DNA from 3 places in the Pseudomonas sp. S3_C06 genome. Region 1 is predicted to be linked to each of the others. Evidence: predicted binding sites of a transcription regulator. Region 1 holds the regulator's gene; each other region holds the start of a gene.
What was found. The regulator FliA, encoded in region 1, starts transcription of late flagellar genes. The targets are predictions, from matches to a motif close to CTAAAGTTTNNNNNNNNNNNGCCGNTAA.
Positions count from the first base shown of each region.

Region 2: motA (flagellar motor stator protein MotA) is a predicted target of FliA. The motif match lies at 7,776-7,803, and genes of this name have one in related genera.
Region 3: AB4N44_RS03755 (methyl-accepting chemotaxis protein) is a predicted target of FliA. The motif match lies at 6,240-6,267, and genes of this name have one in related genera.

Region 1 covers NZ_CP162747.1:5,706,303-5,716,203, reverse strand. Annotated here, with positions in the region: gene motD (flagellar motor protein MotD) at 1-435, opposite strand, end outside; gene AB4N44_RS25415 (flagellar motor protein) at 448-1,188, opposite strand; gene AB4N44_RS25410 (protein-glutamate methylesterase/protein-glutamine glutaminase) at 1,188-2,336, opposite strand; gene AB4N44_RS25405 (chemotaxis protein CheA) at 2,386-4,656, opposite strand; gene AB4N44_RS25400 (protein phosphatase CheZ) at 4,711-5,499, opposite strand; gene AB4N44_RS25395 (chemotaxis response regulator CheY) at 5,518-5,889, opposite strand; gene fliA (RNA polymerase sigma factor FliA) at 6,056-6,796, opposite strand; gene fleN (flagellar synthesis regulator FleN) at 6,793-7,623, opposite strand; gene flhF (flagellar biosynthesis protein FlhF) at 7,740-9,080, opposite strand; gene flhA (flagellar biosynthesis protein FlhA) at 9,092-9,901, opposite strand, start outside.
Region 2 covers NZ_CP162747.1:4,489,943-4,499,843, forward strand. Annotated here, with positions in the region: gene AB4N44_RS19950 (AhpA/YtjB family protein) at 1-1,139, opposite strand, end outside; gene serB (phosphoserine phosphatase SerB) at 1,274-2,488, shown strand; gene AB4N44_RS19960 (molecular chaperone) at 2,608-4,362, opposite strand; gene asd (archaetidylserine decarboxylase) at 4,430-5,290, opposite strand; gene rhdA (thiosulfate sulfurtransferase) at 5,310-6,125, opposite strand; gene AB4N44_RS19975 (HDOD domain-containing protein) at 6,167-7,705, opposite strand; gene motA (flagellar motor stator protein MotA) at 7,872-8,723, shown strand; gene motB (flagellar motor protein MotB) at 8,727-9,794, shown strand; gene AB4N44_RS19990 (sterol desaturase family protein) at 9,886-9,901, shown strand, end outside.
Region 3 covers NZ_CP162747.1:871,957-881,857, reverse strand. Annotated here, with positions in the region: gene glgA (glycogen synthase GlgA) at 1-252, opposite strand, end outside; gene AB4N44_RS03775 (D-2-hydroxyacid dehydrogenase family protein) at 873-1,826, opposite strand; gene AB4N44_RS03770 (alpha/beta fold hydrolase) at 1,840-2,889, opposite strand; gene AB4N44_RS03765 (YqaA family protein) at 2,977-3,411, opposite strand; gene AB4N44_RS03760 (DUF411 domain-containing protein) at 3,411-3,857, opposite strand; gene AB4N44_RS03755 (methyl-accepting chemotaxis protein) at 4,181-6,172, opposite strand; gene AB4N44_RS03750 (hypothetical protein) at 6,553-7,080, shown strand; gene AB4N44_RS03745 (GNAT family N-acetyltransferase) at 7,141-8,079, opposite strand; gene AB4N44_RS03740 (phenylacetate--CoA ligase family protein) at 8,067-9,368, opposite strand; gene AB4N44_RS03735 (acyl-CoA reductase) at 9,410-9,901, opposite strand, start outside.

The DNA.
Region 1 (9,901 bases):
CATGGCATCGCCACTGCCGAACAGCAGGCTGGAGTTGAGTTCGATCTCGACCCACAACTCGTTGCCGCGCACGGTCATCTGGTTGGAGCTGATCAAGTCGCCGAATGCGGCACTGATGTCATCGGCGATGCTTTTCAACGGATCGCTGGCGCCGGCGATACCGGCATCGATCTGCTCGGCGTCCTTGACCAGCGGCTTGGCCGGGGTCACGGTTTTCGGCCGTTCGTCGCCGATCTGGATCGGTTTGAGCGCGCGGTCGGAGTCTTTGAAGACACCGACCAGCGCTTCGGAAATTTCCTTGTACTTGCCTTCGTTGATCGACGAAATCGAGTACATCACCACGAAGAACGCGAACAACAGCGTGATGAAATCCGCGTAGGACACGAGCCAGCGCTCGTGATTGACGTGTTCTTCCTGATGCCTGCGACGAGCCATGAGGTTATTCCCTTAGTCCATGAAGCCTTGCAGCTTCAACTCAATGGAGCGAGGGTTTTCACCTTCGGCGATCGACAGGATCCCTTCCAACAACATTTCGCGATAACGCGACTGCCGCAACGCGATTGACTTCAGCTTGGCGGCGATTGGCAGCAACACCAGGTTGGCACTGGCCACGCCGTAAATGGTCGCAACGAAAGCCACGGCGATGCCGCTGCCCAGTTGCGTCGGATCGGCGAGGTTGCCCATCACGTGGATCAGGCCCATCACCGCACCGATGATGCCGATGGTCGGCGCGTAGCCGCCCATGCTTTCAAAGACTTTCGCTGCTTCGATATCGCGGGCTTCCTGGGTGTAGAAATCCACCTCGAGGATGCTGCGGATCGCTTCCGGCTCGGCGCCGTCGACCAGCAGTTGCAGGCCTTTGCGCGAGTAGTTGTCGGGTTCGGCATCGGCCACGCCTTCCAGACCAAGCAAGCCTTCCTTGCGCGCGGTGAGGCTCCAGTTGACGACGCGATCGATGCCACCGGCCAGATCGACCCGTGGCGGAAACAGAATCCAGGCGAGGATCTGCATGGCGCGTTTGAACGCGCTCATCGGCGATTGCAGCAGTGCGGCACCGATGGTGCCGCCCAGTACGATCAATGCCGCCGGGCCGTTGGCCAGCGCACCGAGGTGACCACCCTCAAGGTAGTTACCACCGATGATGGCGACGAACGCCATGATGATCCCGATAAGGCTTAAAACATCCATCAGATACACGCCTCGACAATGTGCTTGCCGATGTCGTCGAGGCTATACACCGCGTCGGCGAGGTCGGCTTTGACGATGGCCATCGGCATGCCGTAGATCACGCAGCTGGCTTCGTCCTGCGCCCACACCGCGCTGCCGCCCTGCTTGAGCAGACGCGCGCCTTCACGGCCGTCGGCGCCCATACCGGTCAGTACGACCGCCAGAACTTTGTCGCCGTAGGATTTCGCCGCCGAACCGAAGGTGATGTCCACGCACGGCTTGTAGTTCAGACGCTCGTCGCCCGGGAGGATTTTCACCGCGCCACGGCCATCGATCATCATTTGCTTGCCACCCGGAGCGAGCAACGCCAGGCCCGGACGCAGGATGTCGCCATCCTCGGCTTCCTTGACGCTGATGCGGCACAGCTTGTCGAGACGTTCGGCGAAGGCCTTGGTGAATGCCGCCGGCATGTGCTGGATCAGCACGATCGGCGCCGGGAAATTCGCCGGCAACTGAGTCAGCACGCGTTGCAGGGCCACCGGGCCGCCCGTCGAAGTACCGATGGCAACCAGTTTGTAAGCTTTGCGTTTCGGCGCGGGCGACGAAGCGCTGGCGGCCGGGGCGCGAGTCGGTGCCGGCGCTGGAGCCGGACGTGCCGGCACGCTGGTGCTGTGACTGCTGCTGTGGCTGCCGAAACTCGACGGCGCCGGAGCAGGCGTGGGTGCTGGGGCAGCAACGGGAGCCGGTGCGCTGTAAGCACTGAAACGACGATTACTGCGCGAGATGCTATGGACCTTCTCGCACAGCAATTGCTTGACCTTCTCCGGGTTACGCGAGATGTCTTCGAAATTCTTCGGCAGGAAATCCACCGCGCCGGCGTCCAGCGCGTCCAGCGTTACCCGGGCGCCTTCATGGGTCAGCGAGGAGAACATCAACACCGGGGTCGGGCAGCGCTGCATGATGTGCCGCACTGCCGTGATGCCATCCATCATCGGCATCTCGTAGTCCATGGTGATCACGTCCGGCTTGAGTGCCAGCGCCTGATCGATCGCCTCTTTACCGTTGGTTGCAGTGCCGACCACCTGAATGCTCGGATCCGCAGATAGAATTTCCGAGACGCGGCGGCGGAAAAAACCCGAATCGTCCACCACCAGGACTTTGACTGCCATAAACACTCCATTAGGTGCGGCGGGACGTTGTCGCCCCGCCGCCCCGGATTCAAATACGCCGTGCGGCGTAACGCTTGAGCATGCTTGGAACATCGAGAATCAGCGCGATGCGGCCGTCACCGGTGATGGTGGCGCCGGACATGCCCGGAGTGCCCTGCAGCATTTTGCCCAATGGCTTGATGACCACTTCCTCCTGGCCGACCAGTTGATCGACGACGAAGCCGATCCGCTGGGTGCCCACCGAAAGGATCACCACGTGGCCTTCACGCTGCTCTTCGTGAGCGGCGGAGCTGACCAGCCAGCGCTTGAGGTAGAACAACGGCAGCGCCTTGTCCCGCACGATCACCACTTCCTGGCCGTCGACGACGTTGGTGGTCGACAGGTCGAGGTGGAAGATTTCGTTGACGTTGACCAACGGGAACGCAAACGCCTGATTGCCGAGCATGACCATCAGGGTTGGCATGATCGCGAGGGTCAGCGGCACCTTGATGACGATCTTCGAGCCTTGGCCCTTGGTCGAGTAGATGTTGATCGAACCGTTGAGCTGGGAAATCTTGGTCTTCACCACGTCCATGCCGACACCGCGGCCGGAGACGTCGGAGATCTCGGTCTTGGTCGAGAAACCCGGTGCGAAAATCAGGTTGTAGCACTCGGTATCGCTGAGGCGATCGGCCGCGTCCTTGTCCATCACGCCGCGTTTTACCGCGATGGCGCGCAGGACATTCGGGTCCATGCCTTTGCCGTCATCGGAAATCGACAGCAGGATATGGTCGCCCTCTTGCTCGGCCGCCAGTACCACGCGACCGCCACGGGCCTTGCCCGACGCTTCGCGTTCTTCCGGCGACTCGATGCCGTGGTCGACGGCGTTGCGCACCAAGTGGACCAGCGGGTCGGCCAGGGCCTCGACAAGGTTTTTGTCGAGGTCGGTTTCTTCACCCACCAGTTCCAGGTTGATCTCTTTCTTCAGCTGACGCGCCAGATCTCGAACCAGACGCGGGAAGCGCCCGAAGACCTTCTTGATCGGCTGCATCCGCGTCTTCATGACGGCGGTCTGCAAGTCAGCCGTGACCACGTCGAGGTTCGACACGGCCTTTTGCATGGCTTCATCGCCACTGTTCAGGCCCAGGCGCACCAGACGGTTACGCACCAGCACCAGCTCGCCGACCATGTTCATGATTTCGTCGAGACGTGCCGTGTCGACGCGCACGGTGGTTTCGGCTTCGCTCGCCGGTTTTTCCGGTGGCGGTGTCGCCGGCGCACGGGCCGGAGCCGGTGCAGCAGCGGCAGCCGGTTTTGGCGCTTCGGCTTTTGGCTCAGGCTTGGCGGCAGGCTTGGGCGCTGCAGCAGCGGCCGGTGCCTTGGCAGCCGGTGTGGCGACGGTCGAAGCACTGCCAGCAGCGGCTGTGCCGACTTCGGTGAACTTGCCTTTGCCGTGCAATTCGTCGAGCAGCGATTCGAACTCGTGATCGCTGATCAGATCACTGCCGGCAGCGGCGGCCGCTGGAGCAGCCGGCGCCGGTGCCGAAGCAATCGCCGACTCCAGCGCATCCACGGCAAAATTGCCCTTGCCATGCAACTGATCGAGCAAAGCTTCGAATTCGTCGTCGGTGATGTCAGAGCTGTCGCCCTTGGCCGGAGCCGCAGGGGCTGCCGCCGCTGGCGCAACCGCGTCCACCGCGAACTGGCCCTTGCCGTGCAGTTGATCGAGCAACGACTCGAACTCGGCATCGGTGATTTCATCGCTCGCGGCTTCAGCGGCCGTTTGCGCAGGCGCAGCAGCGGCCGGGGCTTCAGCTTCAGCCTTGACGGCGTTCAGCGAGTCCAGCAGTTGCTCAAATTCGTTATCGGTGATGTCGCCCGACGAGTCGCCTTCGACGACCAGTTCTTCGATCATCTCGGCCACCGGCGAAGCCGGGGCTGCGTCCGTCGATTGCGGTTCGGCCAGACGCGCCAGGGCGGCCAGCAGTTCCGGGGTGGCGGCGGTGATCGGAGCACGCTCACGAACCTCAGTGAACATGCTGTTCACCGCGTCCAGTGCTTCGAGGACAACGTCCATCAGTTCTGCATCAACGCGACGCTCACCCTTGCGCAGGATGTCGAACACGTTTTCGGCGATGTGACAGCACTCCACCAGCTCATTGAGCTGAAGGAAGCCGGCGCCCCCTTTTACAGTGTGGAAACCGCGAAAAATTGCGTTGAGCAGATCTGCGTCATCCGGACGGCTTTCCAGCTCGACCAGTTGTTCGGACAGTTGCTCAAGAATCTCGCCGGCCTCAACCAGGAAATCCTGAAGGATCTCTTCATCGGCGCCGAAGCTCATTAATGGGGTGCTCCTACAGGTCTAAAAACCCAAAAAACCTAAAATTCCAAAACACTAGAATCCAAGGCTGGATAACAAATCGTCCACATCGTCCTGACCGGACACAACGTCTTCTCGTTTATCGGCATGAATCTGCGGACCTTCACCCTGCGAGAGATGTTTTTGTGGATCTTTTTCTGCAAGCATCGCGGCGCGGTCATGTTCGATGCCCGCAAAGCGGTCGACCTGACTGGCCATGAGCACGAGTTTGAGCAAATTGCTTTCGACTTCGGTGACCAGTTGGGTCACACGCTTGATCACCTGACCGGTGAGGTCCTGGTAATCCTGGGCCAGCAGGATGTCGTTGAGATTGCTCGACACCGCACGGTTGTCCGTGCTGCTGCGTGACAGAAAACCGTCGACCCGGCGCGCCAGTTCACGGAACTCTTCAGCCCCGACCTCGCGACGCATGAAGCGACCCCAATCGGCGCTCAAGGTCTGCGCTTCATCAGCCAGACTGTTGACCACCGGCGTGGCGCTTTCCACCAGATCCATGGTGCGGTTGGCCGCGGCTTCCGTCAGCTTGACCACATAGCCCAGGCGTTCGGTGGCGTCGGTGATTTGCGACACTTCCTCGGCCTGCGGCATGTTCGGGTCGATCTGGAAGTTGACGATCGCACTGTGCAGTTCACGTGTGAGCTTGCCCACTTCCTGATACAGGCCACGGTCACGGGTCTGATTGAGCTCATGGATCAGTTGCACAGCGTCGCCGAACCTGCCTTTTTCAAGGCTCTCGACCAGTTCGACCGCGTGTTTTTTCAGGGTCGACTCGAAATCGCCCTGTGAAGATTCGTTATGCTCCATAGCTCCCCCGCGCGTTCATCAGCCGATGCGTTCGAAAATCTTCTCGATTTTGTCTTTCAACGCCTGAGCCGTGAAAGGTTTGACTACATAGCCGTTTACACCGGCCTGAGCGGCTTCAATGATCTGCTCGCGCTTGGCTTCAGCCGTCACCATCAACACCGGCAAGTGCTTGAGTTTTTCATCGGCACGCACGTGACGCAGCAGGTCGATACCGGTCATGCCCGGCATGTTCCAGTCCGTTACCAGAAAGTCGATGCTGCCGCTGTTGAGCACCGGAATGGCAGTGACGCCATCGTCAGCCTCGACGGTGTTGGTGAACCCAAGATCACGCAGCAGGTTCTTGATGATCCGCCGCATCGTTGAGAAGTCATCAACGATGAGGATTTTCATGTCTTTGTTCAATTCGACCTCCAAGCAGTCTTAAACGCGCCCAGCACCTGGACGCGCCACTTCAATCAATCGGCGCAGCACTCGAAGACTGTCTGGAGCACAACAGAGCAAGACCGGTGCCGTTCACCACCGCACCAGCCTCGTTCGCAGTGTCCCCACACTGCCTTCAGCGCGCTCGCCACTCCCCCAAACGCCCCCGCAAACGGGCCGCGCACTGGCTGTGTAACTGGCTGACCCGCGATTCACTGACGCCAAGGACTTCACCGATCTCCTTGAGGTTCAGCTCTTCGTCGTAGTACAGCGCCAACACCAGTCGCTCACGCTCCGGCAAATTGGCAATCGCGTCCGCCAACGCAGCCTGGAAACGTTCATCTTCCAGATCGCGTGACGGCTCAAGATGAGCACTCGCGCCATCCTCGTGCAGCCCTTCGTGTTCGCCGTCCTGCAGCAGGTCGTCGAAACTGAACAGGCGGCTGCCCAAGGTGTCATTCAAAATCCCGTAGTAATCGTCGAGACTCAATTGGAGTTCGGCCGCAACCTCGTGATCTTTAGCATCACGGCCGGTTTTAGCTTCAATTGAGCGAATTGCGTCGCTGACCATACGGGTATTGCGGTGAACCGAGCGTGGCGCCCAGTCCCCTTTGCGCACTTCGTCGAGCATCGCGCCGCGGATTCGAATGCCCGCGTACGTTTCGAAACTGGCGCCTTTGCTGGCGTCATATTTGGTCGAGACTTCGAGCAGGCCGATCATCCCGGCCTGGATCAGGTCTTCGACCTGCACACTCGCCGGCAAGCGTGCCAGCAAGTGGTAGGCAATGCGTTTGACCAGTGGCGCGTAACGCTCGATCAGTTCGTACTGCGCGTCACGTGCCGACTTCTTGTAGTAGTTCATACCGCTTGCGGTCATAGCACGGGCCCTGCCGTTTGCTGCACGAGGCGCTCGACGAAAAACTCAAGGTGGCCACGCGGATTGGCGGGCAGCGGCCAAGTGTCGACCTTCTGCGCGATCGCCTTGAACGCCAGTGCGCACTTGGAACGCGGGAAGGCTTCGTACACCGCACGCTGCTTCTGCACCGCTTTACGCACGCTTTCGTCGTAAGGCACGGCGCCGACGTATTGTAGGGCCACGTCAAGGAAGCGATCCGTGACCTTGGTCAACTTGGCGAACAGGTTGCGCCCTTCCTGCGGGCTCTGCGCCATGTTGGCGAGGACGCGGAAGCGGTTCATGCCGTAATCGCGGTTGAGCAATTTGATCAGCGCGTAGGCGTCGGTGATCGAGGTCGGCTCGTCGCAGACCACCAGCAACACTTCCTGCGCTGCGCGTACGAAACTGACTACCGAGTCACCAATACCCGCAGCGGTGTCGATCACCAGTACGTCGAGATTGTCGCCGATGTCGCTGAACGCCTGAATCAGACCGGCATGTTGCGCCGGGCTCAGGTGCACCATGCTCTGCGTGCCGGACGCGGCCGGGACGATGCGAATGCCACCGGGGCCTTGCAACAGCACGTCGCGCAATTCGCAGCGGCCTTCGATCACGTCGGCCAATGTGCGTTTAGGGGTCAGACCCAACAAAACGTCGACGTTCGCCAGTCCCAGATCGGCGTCCAGCAGCATGACCCGACGGCCAAGCTCTGCCAGCGCCAGAGACAAGTTCACTGACACGTTAGTCTTGCCGACGCCACCTTTGCCGCCGGTCACCGCGATCACCTGTACGGGATGCATGCTGCCCATGTTATTTCTTTACCTTGTCTTGCATAGACGGAGGCCACATTACTGGCTGCGCGTTCACAACCGGAACAATGCATGGCAGACCATCGATGTAGGTACAAAAACTGTTCATGAATACCTCAGCCTACCTGCTTGGTCGGGCTGTGATAGATATCAGCGAACATGTCAGCCATGGCTTCTTCGCTGGGTTCTTCCTGCATTTGCACGCTGACGGCGCGGCTGACCAATTGATGACGGCGCGGCAGATGCAAATCATCCGGAATCCGTGGGCCATCGGTCAGGTACGCGACCGGCAATTCATGACTGATCGCCAGGCTCAACACTTCGCCAAGGCTGGCCGTTTCATCCAGTTTAGTCAGGATGCAGCCGGCAAGCCCGCAACGCTTGTAACTGTGATAAGCGGCGGTTAGAACCTGTTTCTGGCTGGTGGTTGCCAAGACCAGATAATTTTTTGAACGGATGCCACGCCCGGCCAGACTTTCGAGCTGCATGCGCAGGGCCGGATCACTGGCTTGCAGGCCGGCAGTATCGATCAATACCACGCGTTTGCGCAGCAGTGGATCCAGCGCTTGCACCAGCGATTGGCCCGGATCGACGTGAGTCACCGGCACATTGAGAATGCGGCCCAGCGTCTTCAGCTGTTCCTGCGCACCGATGCGGAAGCTGTCCATGCTCACCAGCGCGACATTCTGCGCGCCGTATTTCAGCACATAACGCGCGGCCAGCTTGGCCAGCGTGGTGGTCTTGCCCATGCCGGCCGGGCCGACCATGGCAATCACACCGCCCTCTTCCAGCGGCTCGACTTCCGGTACGGCAATCATCCGCGCCAGGTGCGCAAGCAGCATGCGCCAGGCCTGACGCGGCTCCTCGATATCAGTGATCATCGCCAGCAGATCGCGCGACAACGGGCCGGACAGACCGATACGTTGCAGACGGCGATACAGGTTGGCTTGCGCCGGACGGCTGCCTTGCAGCTGATTCCAGGCCAGGGTGCCGAGCTGAACTTCCATCAGCTCGCGCAGGCTGTTCAATTCAAAGCGCATCGAATCCAGTGCACGCGGATCAACGCCGCCGGAAGACTGCGCAGGCGCCGGGGCCGGACGCGCCGGTGCGGCGTAGGTCGGCTCGCTCAGCGGTTCAGCGGCAGTCAGCGGCAGGCCGGCCGTCAATGGCAGCCCGGCGAAGATCTGGCGATTGCTGTTGCCGTCGGCTTCGCCACGCAGGCTCAGTTCGGCCTGGGCGGTGACGATGCGCGACTGAGTCTTGCGCAGCTCGTCTTCGAGTTCCATGTTCGGAACCCGTGGCGCCAGCGCCGACAATTTGTAATCCAGTGCCGCCGTCAGCTCGACACCGCCAGCAATGCGGCGGTTGCCAATGATGGCGGCATCAGCGCCCAGCTCATCACGAACCAGCTTCATGGCCTGACGCATATCGGCGGCAAAGAAACGCTTAACTTGCATAAACCACTACCTCAGCCGTTGGGCCCTACTGTCGCAACGATGGTCACTTGCTTGTTGTCCGGTATTTCCTGGTAGGCCAGCACATGCAGCCCAGGGACTGCGAGGCGGCCAAAGCGCGAGAGCATCGCGCGGATCGGGCCAGCGACCAAAAGGATCACCGGCTGACCTTGCATTTCCTGACGCTGCGCCGCTTCGATGAGCGAACGCTGCAGCTTCTCGGCCATGCTTGGCTCCAGCAGAACGCCCTCTTCCGAGCCTTGTCCTGCCTTCTGCAGACTATTGAGCAATATTTGTTCCAACCTTGGTTCCAAGGTGATCACAGGCAGCTCCGACTCAGTGCCTACAATGCTTTGGACGATGGCGCGCGATACGCCGACCCGCACAGCAGCCACCAGCGCGGCGGTATCTTGACTCTTCGCGGCGTTGTTGGCGATGGCTTCGGCAATGCTGCGGATATCGCGCACCGGTACGTGTTCAGCGAGCAGCGCTTGCAGCACTTTGAGCAACTGCGACAACGTGACCACGCCCGGCACCAGCTCTTCTGCCAGTTTCGGCGAGCTTTTGGCCAGCAATTGCATGAGTTGCTGCACTTCTTCGTGGCCGATCAGCTCACTGGAGTGCTTGTACAGAATCTGGTTCAAGTGCGTCGCAACCACGGTGCTGGCGTCGACCACGGTGTAACCGAGCGATTGTGCCTGGGCACGCTGGCTGATTTCGATCCACACCGCTTCCAGGCCGAAAGCCGGATCTTTGGCGTTGATACCGTTGAGCGTGCCGTAGACCTGACCCGGGTTGATCGCCAGTTCACGATCCGGATAGAT
Region 2 (9,901 bases), 1.2 Mb from region 1:
AGGTAATCGTCACCGCTGTCTTCGGTGTGGAACAGCATCAGCGTGCTGCCGTCGTTCAGGGTTTCGATTTCGCCCTGATACAACGAAGCGGCCTGATCGAGGCAGTCGCGATAGCGCTCCTGCAATTCTTCCAGGCGTGCCCGTGGCAAGCGGCGCAGTTGCTCCTGAGAGCCCAGTTGCACGGCCAGTACGGCGGTGTGCTGCGGCACGCTTGGCGACGGTTGGCGGATAACGGGTTGGGGCGCGCCATTGAGCGACTCGTCGCGCAGGTCGGCGAATGCGTCATCGTCATCATCGTCTTCGACGGTGCTGACCAGATGCCGCGGTGCAGGCTTCTGCGCGGCCATCGGACGGGTTTCGTCGAAACTCGGATCACGCAAGTTGCGCACCTCGAATTCCGGCTCGTCTTCTTCGTCCTCGAACTCAGGCTCCGGTTCCGGTGCAGGCTCCGGCGCGTAGTTGGCGTGCAGCTGACGCGCCAGATCGCCAATCTCATCCTGACGATCGATGCCCGGCGTGTGCTCGTCGATACGGCGCAACCAGACGCGCAATTGCAGCAGCGGCGTCGACAGGTAGCGGCCCATGCGCAGGCTCAGGGCCAGCGACAGTGCCAGCAGAATCCCGCTGAGAATGCCCATGCTTTGCAGGCTGATGGTCATCGGCTGCTGGAACTGATCCATGTCCAGGCTGATGCGCAGTTGCCCGGCGGTCACGTCCTGAAAAGTGATCTTGCTCTCGTACATGCCTTCGGCTTCGCCCAGCAGGCTGTGCTTGGGCCGCTGACCGGACTCGGCGAGGATGCGGTTATCCACGCTGTAGATCGCCGCGTGGGCCACCAGTTTGTTCTTGGTCAGGTTGTTGAGCAGCACGTTGAGGCTGAGGATGTCGTTGGACACCAACAGCTCGGTGGCAGAGGTCGCGGTCTGCGTGGTCAGGCTTTCGCCCAGCGCATCGGCCTGCTGGTGCATGGCCTGCTTGAATTGCAAACCCATCACGCCGGCATAGATCACCAGGGCCAGAGCGACCAGGATCACGTTATGGCTGGCAATGCGCAATGCAATCGGTACACGGCGGTGGCGCAGTGCACGGAAGATCAGCAGGAAGAAGTTATCGGTTTTAACTGGCGTGGGCCGGTTCACTGAGCTCGGCTCTTTTGTCCGTGAAGTTGACGCGCAGTATAGCGACAGGCCCTAGACCGGCAAAGCGCTCGCGGTGCCCGATGGTCACTGAAAGTGGGTAGAATGCGGTTTTTTTCCAGTTGCGGGGGTGCGCGTTGCGCGAAATCGTCCTGATTAACATCACGGGAGTCGACCGTCCGGGTCTGACGGCAGCCATTACCGGTGTTCTGGCACAGGGTGGTGTGAACATTCTCGACATCGGTCAGGCGGTGATCCACGACACCCTGTCGTTCGGCATCCTGGTTGAAATTCCCGATTCGGAGCAAGGTAAATCCGTGCTCAAGGACATCCTGTTCAAGGGCTACGAGCTCGACCAGCAGGTGCGCTTCACCCCGGTGTCCGAAGAGGATTACCAGCAATGGGTGGGCAATCAGGGCAAGAAGCGCCACATCGTCACCCTGCTGACTCGCAAAGTGACCGCTGGCCAATTGCAGGCGGTCAGCTCGATCACTGCCAAATATGGCCTGAACATCGATCACATCGACCGTCTGTCGGGTCGCATGCCACTGGACACGCCAGCGGACAAGGGCAAGGGCTGCATCGAGTTCTCCGTGCGTGGCGAAGCGGCTGATCCGCAAGCGCTGCGTGCCGAATTCCTCAGCGTTGCCCAAGAGCTGAATGTCGACATCGCCTTCCAGGAAGATTCGCTGTTTCGTCGCAACCGTCGCCTGGCGGTGTTCGACATGGACTCGACCCTGATTGAAGCCGAAGTCATCGACGAACTGGCCAAGGCGGCCGGGGTGGGCGAGCAGGTATCTGAAATCACCGAGCGCGCCATGGCCGGTGAACTGGACTTCCGCGCCAGTTTCAAGGAGCGCCTGGCCTTGCTCAAAGGCCTGGATGTCAGCGTGCTGGATTCGATTGGCGCCTCGCTGCGTCTGACCGAGGGCGCTGAAACCTTGTTCGCCGAACTCAAGCGTCTGGGCTACAAAACCGCGATCCTGTCCGGTGGTTTCACCTACTTCGCCAAGCAGTTGCAGGCCAAGCTCGGCATTGACTATGTGTTTGCCAACGAACTTGAAGTGGTCGATGGCAAGTGCACCGGCGTGGCGATCGAGCCGATTGTCGATGCGCAGCGCAAGGCTGATCTGTTGAAAGAGCTGGCGCACAAGGAAGGTTTGCGTCTGGAGCAGACCATTGCGGTCGGCGACGGCGCGAATGATCTGCCGATGCTGGCAATTGCCGGGCTGGGCGTGGCGTTCCGTGCCAAGCCACTGGTCAAGCAGTCGGCGAAGCAGGCGATCTCGACGTTGGGTCTGGATGGCGTGTTGTATCTGCTGGGCTTCCGTGATCGCGACGGGCAGCTCTGAGTTCTCTGTTGCCTGAAACGACTCCTTCGCGAGCAGGCTCGCTCCCACAGTTGAAATGCATTCCAATGTGGGAGCGAGCCTGCTCGCGAATGTAGCGCCGCCGATCCATCGGCGGGTACTTAAAGCGACTTCCACAGCGAGTCAAAATCCTCCTCGCTCCCGCCATTCTGCGCGGCCTCCAGTGAGCGATAGGCAAACTGATTGAAGCTATGCGTACTCGCCACCCGTCGATCCAGTCCGGCGCGGTGCTCTTCGCCCTGGGTGTTGATCAACACCTTGCTGCCCTCCTGAAACGGCAAGCGCGGTGCCAGCAGGGTCGCCGGCACATCGATCGCACTGATCTCCGGTAACAGTAATCCGCGCAGATATTGACTGTGATCGTCCCGCGAACGCACCAGTTGCAAGCCGCACGGCTGTGCATGTGGCGCCACCAGTTCAATGCCCATTTGCGTGCCGCCGCCGCGCACCTGACGTATCCAGCGAATGACCGCGATGCTCCATCCCTGACTGACACTGTCCTGAATCCCGAGCATTTCGCCGGCCTGCAATTCTGCGGGCACTTCATTTGGCCACGACAGGCAGTAACCACCGGGGCTGTGATTGATCACCGGCAGGGCGTAGATCGGGTAATGCGGTGTGCTGTCGGTGTGGCTTTCATCCTCAAGCAAATGGTCGTACTGAATCTCCTCATAGGGTAAAAACTCCTCAGACTGGCTCTGCGGCGCAGCGTCGAAGGCCTGGCTCCAACTGTCCTTTTCACCTTTGGCGACGGCACGGCTGAAGTTCGCCGAGCGCGCTCCGGGATGTTTGAGCAGGTCGCTGAAACTGCGCTCGCCGCCGAGGTAGAAGTGCAGGGCGCTCATGCCGACGCACACGGTCAGATGACCCTGGCCGACGGTGCGCTGAAAACTGCGTTCGGCCGTCTGGCCCCAAGTCGCGTGCAGGTGCTGCAGGGTGTCGAAGCTCAGCCCTGCCGGGACGGGCAAGGGGGTCGAAGTGTCCTGATGCTGCAAATGCGCTTCGATGGCGTTCACCAGCGGCTGTGGATCGAAACCGAGCAACCCGCGCTGTTGCTCGCGACGAAACATGCTGCGGTAGCGCGGGCCTGCATCCAGTTCTGCGCTGATCGCCAACAAGCCTGCGTCCGGGCTGGCGGGATGCAGCTTGAGCAGCGCGCTCCACGGCTCCAGCACTTCGGCGAGCCGGGCGATCTGGTTCTGCCGCAACTGATTGCACCGGGCGCTGCCCAGCAAGAGTGCGGCGATGTAGGTCTGTTCAAGGCTCAATTCTGTGGTGAGGCTGGCCAGGTCGTCACGCACGCGTCGGTGTTGCAGTTGTAATTCAGCGGCGCTGAGGTACAACTGATGCAGTTCGAACCACAGCTGCTCCGGCGGCGAGCTATACAGCTGCGTGGCGCGCAGCAGTTGGCCTTTGAGTGCATGGGCGGCACGTTGCAGAGCCATACTGACCAGCGCTGCACGATCCTTGCTGTACTTCGGCGCAATCCGCAATACGATCTGTTTGTAGCCGATGGCCAGATGGCTTTGCAGCGCCTGGCACAGGTTGCTGATCTTGCGCGAGCGCTCGTCGAGCATGATCGCTTGATGCAGGAAGTGCCGCTCCAGATGCTGGCAGACGAAATAAACCTCGGGTCGCAGCAACTCAAGCAGGTTGAGACGGTTGTCACTGGGGGTGAGCAGCTGGTTGAGTTCGCCCAGGCCTTGATACAGCAGGCGGGCGGTTTCGCCGATGTTGGCCTTGGGCAGGTCAGCGATCCAGCGCTTGAGATCACGCGGGGAAGCTTCGCAAAACGACAGGCGCGTTTGCGACGGTGTTGGTGCTTGAAGGGACGGCGGGGAGATGGTCTGGCTCATGCCAAAAACCATAGCAGCAAATAACGTAATCTGCGGGAGCGCCTGAGGCGACTCCCGCAGCGGTCAATCAGGCTTTTGGCAGCGCCAGGCCCTGGCCCATCTGCACAGGCGAACCAGCGACCAGTTCTTCAGCCCATTTCACCTGATCCGGCCCAAACAGTACGATGGCGGTCGAACCCAGCTTGAAGCGACCCAGTTCGGCACCTTTTTCCAGATGGATCGGCGCACGCGCGGCTTCGTCATAGCGGAAGGTTTTCAGTTCACGCTTTGGCGGCGTGACCAGACCGGCCCACACGGTTTCGATCGAAGCGACGATCATCGCGCCCACCAGCACCACCGCCATCGGCCCGCGCTCGGTGTCGAAAATGCACGCCACACGCTCGTTGCGGGCGAACAGTTCCGGAACGTTTTCAGCCGTGGTCTGGTTGACCGAGAAAATCCGCCCCGGGATATAGACCATTTCGCGCAGGGTGCCGGCCAGTGGCATGTGCACACGGTGGTAATCCTTTGGCGACAGGTAGATGGTGGCGAAGTCGCCGCCCATGAACGGCGCCGCATTGGCCGCATCACCGCCGAGCAGTTCGAGCACGCTGAAGCTGTGGCCCTTGGCCTGGAACACGCGACCGTGTTCGATCGGGCCAAGCTGGCTGACCGCACCGTCGGCTGGGCTGAGGATCGCGCCCGGGGTTTCGTCCAGCGGACGCGCGCCGTCTTTCAGGGCACGGGTGAAGAAGGCGTTGAAGTGTTCGTAAGCGGTCAGGTCTTCGACCAGCGCTTGCGACATGTCCACCTGATAGCGCTTGGCGAACCACTGGGTGAAGGCATTCTTGAACCAGCGCACGCGGCACTCGGCAACGCAGCCAGCCAGGCGCGACAGCAGGTGATGAGGCAGCAGGTACTGGCTGAGGATAAACAGACGCTCTTTCATTGGTTGTCCTTAAAAAACCTTAAATCTCGACTGGCGTGTCAGGGTGGTTGCCCCATTCGCCCCAGGAACCGGCGTAGCCTTTGACCCGCGGATAACCGAGGGACTTGGCCACCAGATAAGTGAAGCCCGACCGGTGATGGGTCTGGCAGTGGGTAATGATTTCTTTGTCCTTGGTGATCCCGAGGTCTTCGAGAATCTGCGGCATGTCCGTGCGAATGCGCAGCTGACGCGCCTTGTCCATGCCGGCGGTCCATTCGAAGTTGACCGCACCGGGGATGTGCCCGGCCTTGGCGGCCAGTACTTTCTCGCCGGAGTACTCCAGTGGACCGCGCGCATCCCAGATCGCCAGATCGGCAGCACCGAGACGGCTTTGCAGGTATTCGCGGGTGGCGGTCGGCGCTTCGTGCAGGGTCAACGACAATGGGCCGCCAACGGCTGCCGGTACCTGGATCGACATCGGCATGCCATCCGCCAGCCACGCCGGCAGACCACCGTCTATATAGTGGTACTTGTCGTGACCGATCACGTCGAGCAGCCAGATGAAGCGCCCGGCCCAGCCACCGCCTTCGTCGTCATAGACCACGTAGACCGCGTCTTTGCGATGGCCCAATTCACCGAACAGCGCCTCCAGATCAGCTTTGGCCGGCAGCAGGCCCGGCGCTGGCGGCTGGCCGAGCTGAGTGCGTTTCGGGTCGACAAAGCGTGCGCCGGGCAGATGACCTTCGGTATAGCGGGCGGCACTGGTCAGATCCACCAGAATCAGTTCAGGGGATTCGAGGCGCGGGAGCAGGTCGCTCGGCTCGATGACGAGCGGCAAGCCAGAGAAGTCAGACATGTGAGGTCTCCAGAGCACAAAGGGGGGATTGTAGCGCAGCCTCATCGGGCACGGCTGCTAAAGCTGTGCAGGGCCTTTTCGATGCACTGCGCGGTTTTGCCAAAGGCTTGCACAGTGATGTCGGCGAACGGTCCACCGCCCTGATCGGCGACAACGATCATGATCACCCGGCCATTGTTGACCAGAGAGCGCAGGAATAGATGCTCGCCCCGAAACAGCGTGCGCAGGCTCGGTGGCAGCAGCGCGGAGAACTGCGCGTTGTTGTCCGGGGTAATCCGCACCTGCGCCTGTTGCGCCAACAGCCGTTGCAGCACGCTGCTCTGGCTGACGACAAAATTCAGCGCCGCCGCTTCTTTCGGCAGCCCGGCGGTTTGATTCACGCGCAGATTCGACTGCGTGCGATCGGCCATCAGGATCATCACCCGGCGCATGCCGCTGGCGACCAGTGCATCGCGAGCGGCGACGGTCAGGCTCATGGCATTGGTGAAGCGGCTCGGTTCGGCGAGCAGTTCGGCACATTGCTTGCGCCACTGGCCCAGGTCTTCAGCGCTTGGCGCGGCGGCGGGCAGCATGCCGGCCGGCAAGCGACGAGTGCCCAATGGCCACAACAACGAAACCGCCGGATGCCACAGATCCGGCATCGCATGCTGGCGCGCGCTGTTCGCGGCTTGCTGGTGCAACTGTTGTTGCACGTCGTCCATCGGGATTTGCAGATAAAGGCTGGTCAGGTATTGCCAGCGTTCGCTGTGCGGACTGTCCCAGGCCTGTTGCGCCGACAGCGCCAGACCATTGGCCAGCAGCACGGTATTGGCCGGTTGATTGAGCCAGCGGCGCAGGGTCGGGTCATCGTCGAGGCGGTTTTGCTGACGCAGCGGATGTTCGCTGTCGCGAGCAATACGCAGCACTTTCACCAGTTCGCGCTGCTCACTGAGCAACAGCTTGTAGCCCTGCTGCACCCAGATCGGCAGATGCCAGGCCTGCACCAAAGCGTCAGCGATTTTCAGCAGGCATACGCCGAACAGTTGCTTTTCGACCACGCGGGCCGATTCGCCCTTGTGGATAACCCGCAGCTCCCACTCTTCAAGCAATTGCGGATACGTCAGCGCCAAGGGCCACAGCGGCGACAGAAACAGCAGGCTGCCCCAATGAATGTCCTGCCACAGCCGCGCCAGGCGACTGGCGAAAAAACCGTTGGCCTGTTGCGTCGCGTGCTGGCTGATCATTTGCAGTTGGCGCAGGGCCTTGGGGATTTGCATCAGCGGTTCGGCGGGCAAGCGCGTCAGCAGCTCTTCGGTGCGGGCGAGGCCCAGACGATTGATCGCTACCTCGAGATTTTCCGCTGGCGTGGCCATGGTGCCGTGGGTGTGACGATTCGCCTCACGGATGATGCTCAAGGCCAGTGCCGGGCTGTCCTGCATCAGGTCGGCGATATCGCGCAGCGAGCTGCGATTGTCACGGATCGCGCGGCAGACTTTGTCGTGAGCCTCTTGCGGGACGGGCAGTCGCACGCCATCGAGCAACTTTACCCAGCCGTCGAGCGTGGTCGGTTTTGCGTGTGGGACGTTCGTTTCATTAGCCATGTCTGGACGGGATCTTCACTGACTGTAGACGCGCCCGGCATGGGCTAAATTGGCTTTTCGCCTGAACTGGCTATAGTCTGGCGCAGTTTTGCCGATAAGTAGAAGAAGAGATTTTTTAACTTCCGAATATGACCTTGAACCCGACTTAAGTAAGTACTTTCTACCTATGGCTAAAATTATCGGCATCATCGTCGTATTCGCGAGCGTGCTCGGCGGATACGTGCTCTCCCACGGCAAGATTGCCGCCCTGATCCAGCCCTTCGAGGTGTTGATCATCGGTGGTGCTGCACTCGGTGCATTCCTGCAGGCCAACCCCGGCTACATGACGATGCACGTGCTCAAGAAATCCCTGAGCATGTTCAGTTCGCGCTTCACCCACACGTTCTATCTGGAAGTGCTGGGGCTGATCTACGAGATCCTCAACAAGAGCCGCCGCGAAGGCATGATGGCCATCGAGGGCGACATCGAAGATGCCGCCGCGAGCCCGATCTTCGCCAAGTACCCGGCGGTGCTTAAAGATGAACGCATGACCGCGTTTATCTGCGATTACCTGCGCATCATGTCCTCCGGCAACATGGCTCCGCACGAGCTGGAAGGCCTGTTCGACATGGAACTGTACAGCCTGAAAGAAGACCTTGAGCACCCATCCCATGCGGTGAACGGCATTGCCGACGCCATGCCGGGTTTCGGTATCGTTGCGGCGGTACTCGGTATCGTGGTGACCATGGCCTCGCTGGGTGAAGGCGATCAGAAATCCATCGGCCTGCACGTTGGTGCAGCACTGGTCGGTACCTTCTTCGGTATTCTGGCGGCGTACGGTTTCTTCGGTCCGTTGGCGCATTCCCTGGCCCACGATGCCAAGGAAGAGCTGAACGTCTACGAAGCCATCAAGGCTTCGCTGGTGGCTTCGGCTTCCGGCATGCCGCCGTCGCTGGCGGTCGAGTTCGGTCGCAAGGTGCTGTACCCGGCCCACCGTCCAAGCTTTGCCGAGCTGGAACAAGCCGTTCGCGGTCGCTAAGCCATGGAAAATAATCAGCCGATTATCATCAAGCGCGTCAAGCGCATAGCCGGCGGGCATCACGGCGGGGCGTGGAAAATCGCCTTCGCCGACTTCGCCACGGCGATGATGGCGTTCTTTCTGGTGCTGTGGTTGCTGTCCACCGCAACGCCGGAGCAGAAGATCGCCATCGCCGGTTACTTCAAAGACCCGGTCGGCTTTTCCGAAAGCGGCACGCCGTACATCATCGACCTGGGTGGCACACCGACCCTGGCCCCGGAAAATACCCTCAACCCTGAGGTGAAATCCCAGCCGCAACCGGACAAGGTCACCGTCGACACCGAACAAGTTGAAGGCATGGCCGAAATGGTCGAGAAAGAGCGCCTCGAACTGCTGCTGCAAGAACTGCAGAACAAGGTCGACGAGAACCCGCAACTGCAGAAATTCAAGGATCAGATCCTCTTCGAAATCACGCCGAATGGCTTGCGTATCCAGATCATGGACGCCGAGAACCGGCCGATGTTCGACTCCGGTTCTGCACGCCTGAAGCCGTATTTCGAAGACATCCTGCTGGCCATGGCCGACACCATCAAAGCGGTGCCGAACAAGATCAGCATCAGCGGCCACACCGACGCCAAGCCATACACTGGCACTGGCGATTTCGGTAACTGGGAACTGTCGGCCAACCGTGCCAACGCTGCCCGTCGTGCGCTGATCGCCGGTAGCTATCCGGATGCGCAAGTGGCGCGGGTCGTCGGTTATGCCTCGTCGGCACTGTTCGACAAGGAAAACCCGTTCAACCCGGTCAACCGCCGCATCGACATCGTCGTGCTGACCAAAAAGGCTCAAGCGGCGATCGAAGGTTCGCAAGGTGCCGATCCTGCGAAACCTGCAGATCAAGGTCAGAACGGCGCCGCTCCGGCGACACCGGTTGATCCGAATGCGCTGCCGGCGGACCAGCAGCCGGTGCCGGCGCATGAGTTGCGTGAACGGTTGAATCTGTTTGATGACGCCGCGCCGAAACCGGCGGAACCGGGGAGTGCGGCGCCACCGCCAGCAACCACTGCACCGGCGCCTGCGCCCAAGCAGTAATCGACAAAAAGCCACGGTCACCGTGGCTTTTTTGTTTCTGCCTGCGTCGCAATGACCAGTCGCAGTTTTCGCAATCACGGAAGATCAGTTAATGGAAAGACTCAAAG
Region 3 (9,901 bases), 1.9 Mb from region 1:
ATCGTGCAGATGGGCCATCGCGCGGGGCAGGGCAGCGGAGACGTCGCCCAGACCACCGGTTTTCACCAGGTCGGCGATTTCCGACGTCACGAACAACACTTTTTTCTTGTTGGGGTTCTGGCTCGCTACCGGAGTCAGCGTTTTGGTGCCGGGGACGTTGATCTGTCGGCTGCCGGGAACACTGACGGTGCTCGATTCACCAACCGCCTGCTGAGCACGCTCTCCCTGAATATCCAATGCCGCACTGATCATATGAATCTCCCGTATCGTTGATCTGATTCTTGTCTTGAACAAGCGATGTCCATGGCCAAATCCTGTGGCCGGGCGCAAACGCGCCACGCATCGGTGAGCAAACGCTACCCAACACGCGCAAGCAGAATGGGTGAACGGGCCGTTGCAAGGATTGCACCAGTCGCTTTGGCCCTGCCTTTCAGATGACCCGCCGCTTTGCGCAAAAGTTTCGAGTTTTTTTCCGCAATGTGACCGACAGGTCGTACCCCGAAAAAACCAGTCTAGGCCAGATCCTAGAGCGGGCCAGAGCAAATGGGTAAATTGTTCGACAATCGGTTGGCACGCCGCGCAAACCGAACTTTTGAGGGGGAAACGCACCGACGAAGTGCAGGTTTTTCTGCGAGGGAGGGCCAAAACGGTGACTGGGCGGTCACGATTCTGTGCTAGCGAGGAGGGCGGTTGCACTGTTGTGGTGCGGGCAGTTTGTTGATGGGGAGACAGTGAGTGCCCCTTCGCGAGCAGGCTCGCTCCCACAGGGGATCTTCAGTGGACAGAAAATCTGTTCCTGGCACAGATCCAATGTGGGAGCGAGCCTGCTCGCGAAAGCGATGGCCATGACACCGCCGCGATTACGGTATGACTTAATTCAACAGGCGAACCGGATCCCGAGCCGCCCAAGCCTGAACATCCTCGATCATCTGCGAAAAGAACTGCTCATAGTTTTGCCGACTGACATACCCGACATGCGGCGTCGCCAACACATTGTCGAGTGTGCGAAAGGGGTGCATGGCCGGCAGCGGCTCCTGTTCGAACACGTCCAGCGCCGCCCCGGCGATCTGCTGTTTCTGTAACGCCTTGATCAGCGCCGCTTCATCGACAATCGGCCCGCGCGCGGTGTTGACCAGCAGGGCCGTCGGTTTCATCCAGCCCAGCGCCTGCGCGTCGACCAGACCGCGACTGCGCTCGCTGAGCACCAGATGCACCGACAACACGTCAGCCTGCTCGAACAGTGCCTGCTTTTTCACGTACGTCACGCCCACCTGTTCAGCCCGTTCGACGGTGAGGTTTTCGCTCCAGGCAATCACCCGCATGCCGAACACCTGACCGAACTGCGCGACGCGCTGGCCAATGCTGCCCAGGCCGAGAATCCCGAGGGTCTTGCCATGCAGGTCGCCGCCCAGACCCTGTTGCCAATGGCCTGCGCGCAGGGAGTTGGCCTCATTCACCAGATTACGCGTCGCTGCCATGATCAGCGCCCAGGTCAACTCCGGCGCGGCATGCTTGTAGCTGTCGGTGCCGCAGACCTTGATGCCCAGTTTTGCGGCGGCCTGCATGTCCAGCGCCGCGTTGCGCATGCCGCCAGTGACCAGCAATTCGAGATTGGGCAAGCGCTTGAGCAGGTCTTCATCGAACCGCGTGCGCTCGCGCATCACACAGATCACCTGATACCGGCCGAGACGCTCGGCCAGTGTGGCGTTGTCGGCCGGGTAATCATGCTCGAACGTCACTTCACCAAGGCTATCGAGTACTGACCAGTCGACCACATCGCGGGCCACGTCCTGCCAGTCATCGATTACTGCAATCTGCACCGCCATCAGCCTTACCTCATCAACGAACGGGATTGGATGTATTCAGCCAGTCGAGCAGAGCTTTGTGGAACTGCGCCGGTTCTTCCATTTGCGGCGCGTGGCCCATGCCGGGAAATTCCACCAGCGTCGACTGCGGAATCAGCTTGGCCACTTGTTTGCCGAGCACTTCGTAATGGCCGATTTTCGCTTTTACCTCAGGCGGCGCGAGGTCCTTGCCGATGGCGGTGGTATCGGAGGTGCCGATCAGCAGCAGGGTCGGCATCTTCAGGTCCTTGAATTCGTAGTACACCGGCTGGGTGAAAATCATGTCGTAGATCAGCGCCGAGTTCCACGCCACTTGCGTCTTGCCCGGGCCTTTGCTCAGGCCGGCGAGCATGTCTACCCAACGGTCGAATTCCGGTTTCCAGCGGCCGTCGTAATAGGTGGTGCGTTCATAGTCGCGAATGCCTTGGGCACTGACTTTCAGTTCGCGCTGATACCACTGATCCACCGTGCGATAGGGCACGCCAAGGGCTTTCCAGTCTTCCAGACCGATTGGGTTGACCAATGCCAATTGTTCGACCTGTTCCGGGAACAACAAGGCATAGCGGGTGGCGAGCATGCCACCGGTGGAGTGGCCGAGCAGCGTGGCTTTCTGAATGCCCAGCGCTTTGAGCAATTGTTGGGTGTTGGTCGCCAATTGCTGGAAGCTGTATTGATAATTGTCGGGTTTGCTCGAGGTGCAGAAGCCGATCTGATCCGGCGCGATCACCCGGTAACCGGACTCGCTCAAGGCCTTGATCGAACTGTCCCAGGTGGCTGCGCAAAAATTCTTGCCGTGCATCAGCACCACGGTGCGGCCATTGGCCTTGCCATGAGCGGCGACGTCCATGTAACCCATTTGCAGGGATTTGCCCTGAGACTGAAACGCAAAGTGTTTAAGCGTGTAAGGGTATTCGAAGCCTTGCAGTTCGGGACCGTAGGCCGGGCCTTCAGGCGTTGCTTCGGCTGGCGCGGCAGCCTGCGCAGACAAGGGCAGGGCGGCGCAGAGGAACAGGGAGGGGAGCCAACGGGAAAACGTGACAGACATAAGGTCAAACTCCGTTTGAAATCGGCCGATGCTGGAACGGCTGGATTATGGCGACGTTAAACACAGGCAATGCCTGCGCCTGATCGTTCAACCGAGCCAGCCCAGGGTCAGCATGGCCAGCACACCATAACGGGCGCCTTTGGCCAGTGTGACAATCAACAGGAAACGCCCGAGTGGTTCACGCATGACGCCGGCAATCAGCGTCAGCGGGTCGCCAATGATCGGCAACCAGCTCAGCAACAACGACCAATGCCCGTAGCGCTCATAGTGTTTGCGCGCCCTAGCCATGTGCGCGGGGCTGACCGGAAACCAGCGCCGATCCTGAAAACGCTCGATGCCACGGCCCAGCCACCAGTTGACCAGCGAGCCGAGTACGTTGCCCAGCGTCGCGACGGCCAGCAATCCCCACAGCCAGTAGCGATCACTGGCGATCAGCCCGACCAGCAATGCTTCGGACTGCAACGGCAACAAGGTCGCTGCACCGAACGCGGCAAGGAACAGCCCGAAGTAAGCCGCGCCGATCAATGGGCCGGGTAGTCCGCCACCACTACATCAGCGCCATCCTTCTTCAGGCCGATGACCTGATAAGCATCGCTCATGCCGTCCATTTCCATGCCCGGCGAACCCATCGGCATGCCCGGTGCGGCCACGCCGAGCAGGTCGTCACGCTTGCTCAGGGCCAGCACTTGTTCTGCCGGCACATGGCCCTCGACGAATTTGCCGTTGATGATTGCGGTGTGGCACGAGGCCAGACGCGGCGGAACGCCATGTTGTTGCTTGAAGCTGCTCATGTCGCTTTCAACGTGATCGTCGACTTTGAAACCGTTGGCTTCGAGGTGGCTGATCCATTTTTTGCAGCAGCCGCAGTTGGCATCGCGGTGCACTTCGATCGGGATCAGATCGGCGGCCTGGGCCAGGGAGGAAATGAACAGGGCGCTCAGGGCGACCAGACGCAGGTGGGTTCGCATAGCGGATCCTCGGCTCGGGTGACGGTCAAAAAGAACGCATTTTGAACGGTTTTTTCCGCCAGGCATCAACGCAATGTTTCCAGTTGTTGCAAGGCAGGCTGGCAGGATGATCGTATATCAAGGCTGACAGGTTGCTGAGCGCGAGATGACAAAGTTGTCAGGTGGCCAATCTGGCGATGGTGTGAACGCCGTCGAACCCTGTGGGAGCGAGCCTGCTCGCGAAGGCAGTGTGTCAGGCACTGGATGCAGTGACTGAAAGGACGCTTTCGCGAGCAGGCTCGCTCCCACAGGGGTTATCGGGTTGGCAGAAATTCCTGCATGAATCAGCGGACTTTGAAACGCCCCATGATCGCGCTCACCCGGCTATTGGCTTCGAGCAATTGGCGGGTATTCAGTTCGCTGGCTTTGCCGCTCTGCACCAGCTCATCGACCATGTGACGGATCTGCACCATGCTGCGGTTGATCTCTTCGGTCACCGCGCTTTGCTGCTCGGCGGCGGTGGCGATCTGGGTGCTGAGGCTGTTGATATGGCTGACCGAACCGGCCATTTCATCCAGACCCGAGTTGACCCGTGCGGTGGCATCGGCGGCGGACTGGCAACTGGCTTGAGTGTTTTCCATGGCGCTGACCGATGAGCTCACGCCTTGAGTCAGGCGCGTCAACATCTCGTTGATCTCCGAGGTGCTGGCCTGCGTGCGGGCGGCGAGGGCACGAACTTCATCGGCAACCACGGCAAAGCCCCGGCCCTGTTCACCGGCACGTGCCGCTTCGATGGCGGCGTTGAGCGCCAGCAGGTTGGTCTGGCCGGCAATCGCACCGATGACCCCGAGGATCTCGGTGATGCGCTGGGCGTCCTGCTGCATGTTTTCGACTTTATGTGTAGCGCTGGCCACTTCGTCAATCAGCGCCACGACACTGTTGGTCGCTTCGCCTACGACCACGCGCGAGCGGTCGGCGTTTTCATTGGCGCGCTGGGTGAACGCGGCGGTTTCGGCGGCATTCTGCGCCACGCTTTCTGCCGTCGAACTCATCTCGGTGATGGCGGTAACGGTCTGATCGGTTTCCGAGGCGTGACGCAGCAGAATCTGGCTGGTGTGCGCCGAGGTGCGTTGCAGGTTGTCGAGGCTCGACGCCATGGCCCCGGTGGCCTGGGTGACTTCGCCGATCATGTTTTGCAGATAGGCGATGAAGGTATTGACCGAATGGCCGATGGCGCCGAGTTCATCTTCGGCACGAATGGTAATGCGTCGGGTCAGGTCGGCATCGCCACTGGACAGCAAGTCGATGTTGGCTTTCAACGCTTTCATGCGCTGCACCAATTGACGAATCGCGTAGACCTGCAACAGCACCAGCAGGATCACCAGCGGAATCTGCAACAGGCTCAGGGTGCTGAGGACGTCATCACGCTGGGCCGTGAGCATTTTTGTCGGCAGGGCGGTGGCGAGGAACCACGGCGTGCCTTCAATCGGGCGCATGAAGAAGGTGCTGGCATCACCGTTGTTGTTGAACTCGACGCGCTGAGCCTGATCGCGGTTTTGCAGGCCGGCTTTGACCTGGCTGGCAAAGGTTGAAGTGGCGGCCAGTTCGCTGATGTTCTTCAGCACGATCGGGCCACTGATGCGTGAACTGTTACTGATGATCTTGCCGTCGGCTTCAACGATGAGCATTTCGGCGTTGAGGTCTTTTTCCTTGCGCGCCACCAGATCGTTGAAGAAGCCGAGAGTGACGTCGATGGTCGACACGCCCCAGGCACTGCCGTTTTTCTGGATGGCCATGGCGCAGTTGGTGCGCGGCTCGGCACTGGCGTCATCTTTGTATGCGGCCGCCCAGGCACATTGGCCGCGTGGTGTGGCCATGCCGCCCTTGTACCAGCTCTGGTCGTAATAGTTGGGGGCAGCGTCGCTGTTCCAGTATGTATTCACCGCCAGTTTGCCCGAGGCATCGCGGTGCCAGAACGTGCTGAATTTGTTGCGCCCAGCCTCACGCTGCCCCGGCAGCGGCCAGATCCCACCGCCGAACACCTTCAACTCGCCGTACTGATCGACCAGGCCTGGCAACACCGTGTCGATGGCGGCGCTATCGAGCAGCGGAATCGTCTGGGTGATGCTGCGCTGTTGCGCCTGCACTTTGTTCAACTCGCCCTGAATCTGCTCGGCCACTTCGGCGATGCGGTTGAGGACCACCTGTTCTTCGGTCTGACGCAGTTTGGGGGCAACCAATTGGCTGATGCCGACCACGGTCAACACCGACAGCAGCAGGATGAACAGAACCAGAAACAGCGTGTAGCGAGCCGAAATAGTACGGAATGCGGGCATGGAGACCGGTCCTTGAGCAGCGTTTCTTATTAGGGGGCAGGGGTAAAACAGTGCGGGTATCCACAGCGTATCGTCGATGTGCCGGGAACCTTTAGGTACTGGCGTCCTAAAAAACACCGGTGCCGATGACTGGTCGGTATCAGACCCGATACAGGTGCTGTGGCTAACGTGCCTGATCGCGAGAAAAAGTCATTTTCGTTGCATTGGCATGACAGCTCTGGGTCAAGGTTTACGGGCTGTTTTGCTTTTGTATCGAGAATGTACAAGAATTGTAAAAATGTGCAGAAAGAGGTTGGTGCCATCAGTTCGCCCGCTGATACTCGCGGCCATTGATGGCATTGCCCACGGAATTTTTATGGTTTTTCACAGGGAGTCTTCTCATGACGATCGGTAACGTTGGCGGCTGGCAGGCCAAGGCAGGACTTCTGGTACGCGACACCGGCGCAAAGAAACAAGTCAGCCAGAGCGTCAAAGTGCAGCAGATGCTCAACATGGTCGGCAACGATCCCAACGCGCTGAACACTGCCGAAATGGACAAGCAGGGTATGCGCAAAGCGATCAAGGGCTTCGATCCGGCGAATGTTTCGGTAAAACAATTGGGTAATCTGAGCGAGATGCTGCGTAGCCGCGGGTTGATCTCCGAGGTCACCTCGTTCACGTTGAAAGCCGCCGGGGACAAGTTCGACCGTTTTGGCGTGACCAAAGACATCGACGCGAAATTCAACGCACTGGAATATTTCGCCACCCAACTCGACGCGATCCAGAACAATGGTCTCAATGGCAATGCCTACGGCAAAAACCTGATTCCCGAGTTCAAGAAAGCGATCTACGTCCTGCAGAACCTGAAGAACTATGGTGATGGCAACGCGCCTAAACCGGTCGATCAGGGCGTCAAGGCCAAGGCGTAAGCTGATCAGTTGTCGCCCGTTCATGGTTTGAACGGGCGATACCGATGGGCCGGCCCTTGCTCAAGACGGCGGCGACGCCTCCTTGGCGTGCGCTGCAATTTGCGATTGCGCCTGATCATGCAAACGCTGCATGTGCGGGCAATGTAACTCCAGCGAGCGCGGGCGATAGCCCCGATGAAACAACGCCAGCCAACCCGCGCAGCGGTCATTCGGGGCAATCCCGGTGAAGGTGAAACCCATCGCCGTCAGGCTCTCCACGGCACAGGCAAATCCGTTTGCAAGTCTTAGCCGAATCGAGATCAACCAGTGGGCAGGCAGTCGTTGAAGCTGCTTGAGCAGACTGCTGTCGAGTTTTTTCAGCATGACGTCATAGCGCCCGGTACAGGGCTCGACATGGATCTGCGGCCCCACCCAGGGCGGCTCTTTGTCCTGTGTCCCGTATACCCCGCACAAATGCTCCATGAACCTGGCACAGCTTTGCGGCCATGGCAGTGCCGGGAGCGGTCGTCGGTAGCCATCAATCGGCGTGTAGCCGATGACGATGGACTCCGGCAGCGGTTCGCCAAACGGCGAGGGGCAATAGTCGAGCAGCAAGCCGCTGCTGCAGAAACCGAGCCTGTCAGCCATGCGCTGTGTGTAGGGATGCTGCGTCACCTGTTTGATCGTCACGCCATGGCATCCCAGCGCCTGGGCATGGATCAATAGCCGAGAGCCCAACTGCGTGGCGATGTTCTGCCCGCGGGTCGACGGATGGACCACGCTCAATGCCAGTTCCGCCGTGGACGATCCGGGGTTTCTGCATAACGTGGCGTGACCGAGGATTTTTTTGCCGGACTGCGCCACCAGTGAATGCCAGCTTCCATCGCCATGGTTCTGGTTGATCATCAACGGCAAATACACGTGGGGCTGCACGTAGTGATCACCATAGATTTCCCGGAACAGGCGGCTGACAGCTCCGGCGTCGGTGCTTCGATAGCTGCGCAGCGTCAAGTCGTCCATGGGCGTTGCTCCGGGCGTTGGGTGTCGTAGATGCGCAGGTCGACGATTCGTTGCCGCTTGCCGGAGCGCGGATGTCGAGCGAGTTCATCGGTTGTGCAATGGACAACCTGCAGTTCAAGTTGGCCCTCAACGCACAGTTGCGTCATCAGCGGGTAATGCTCGATCAACTCACGGTGCAGCGTTTTTCCGGCGTCAGTGCTTTCGGCGTTGTGCCCGTCGGGCACCCACTTCAGACGCAGGATATCGACGTTTGCCGATTGGCTGATGACCAGTTGCCAGTCGTCGCTGGCGGTGCTGCGCTGGACGATTCTGGTGATGTCCTCGACCAGCAGGGTCAGGCTGCTTACCCGCACGCGCTGACTGCTTGCGCTGCGGCCCAGCAAGGCAAACTTGCGCATGGCCGCCGTGGCCGGCTCTCGCCAACAGGCGAGGTCGCCCACGGGGTAGCGAATCAATGGCATCAGCCGACGGGTGAGGTTGGTGATCAGCAGTCGCCCGCTGCGGTCGCATTCTTCGATCACTTCTCCGGTGTGTTCGTCGACGATTTCCAGCAGGCTGTGGCTGGCCAGCATCCGGTGTTCACCCAAGGCGCAATCGCGGCTTGTGGCGCCGATGAAACCAGCGTCGACACTGGCGTAGCCGATGGAGGCGATCCGCGCGTTGGGAAACACCCGCTGCAATAACTGCAATTGACCGGCGAACAGGCTTTCTCCGCCATAAAGTATGGTCTCGACTTCAACCAGCGTTTGCGCCTGGCGCTCCAGCACGCCGGCGAACGCCAGCAATTGCGCGGGCACACCGGCCAGCACGTTGATCCGGTGCTGATGGATGGAATCTGCCAGCACAAAAGGGTCGACATCACCGGTAAACGGGTACTCGGTGACACCCGCCGTTTCCTGCGCCAGTGCGTCATGGATAAAAATGAAACTGGCATACAGATCGCCAACAAAGAACAGATTTGCCACCCGGTCTCCGGGATTCAGTTGTTTGCCGAGATGGCTGCCAAAGTCTTTTACAAGTGTCTGCCATTCTTCGCGGGTAAATGCCGAAAGTTTACCGGCGCTGGATGTTCCTCCGGTCTTGAACACCAGTGCGCGCTCAACCGTTGATGTCAGTACGGACCATTGGTCGAAGTTCTGGCTGGTTGCCCAGTAGTGTTGCGGATCGATGACCGGAAGTTCATCCAGTGTGCTGACCTGCGCTGTAACGTGATGCAAATGTCTGGCGTAATACTTTGAATGTTCACGGGCAAAAGCGACCAGCGCGTTTAACTCAAGTGTTGTGTTCATGATGTTGTCCTGGATGATGGCCGCCGTAGGCGATAGTGCTCTTAACGGCGCGCGTCGATGACTGACGGGATTTTTCCGCTGTGTCGGTTTCTGCAGAACTGCTGCGGCTCGCAGGTTTGCGCTTCAACCGTGAGCAGTCCGGTGCGCTGCAGAACGGCCAGCGTCGAGTAGTTCAGCAGTCGGCCGAGGATGTCGGCAGGCTCGCCGGAGCTGCGAATCAGCAAGCGCTCCAGACCATCAGGGGCGTGATCGAGGTGCAACTGAAACGGTGCTTGCAGGTGCCTGGCGAGTTCATTCAGGCAAATGAAATCGGTGCCGATGCGCAACAGTCGGCCGTGCCGTTGCAGCAGTTCGAAGCGCGGCGAATTCAGTCCGCATGCGCAGGCGCCGTGCAGCCATCGACCGGTATCGCCGACTTCATAACGTTGCACCCGTTGGCCCTCGCGTGCTTTCGAGGTGAACAGCAAGCGGCCAATTTCATTGTCGGCGACCGGAACGTCCTCCTCCAGGGCAACGATTTCCAGATGCTGGAT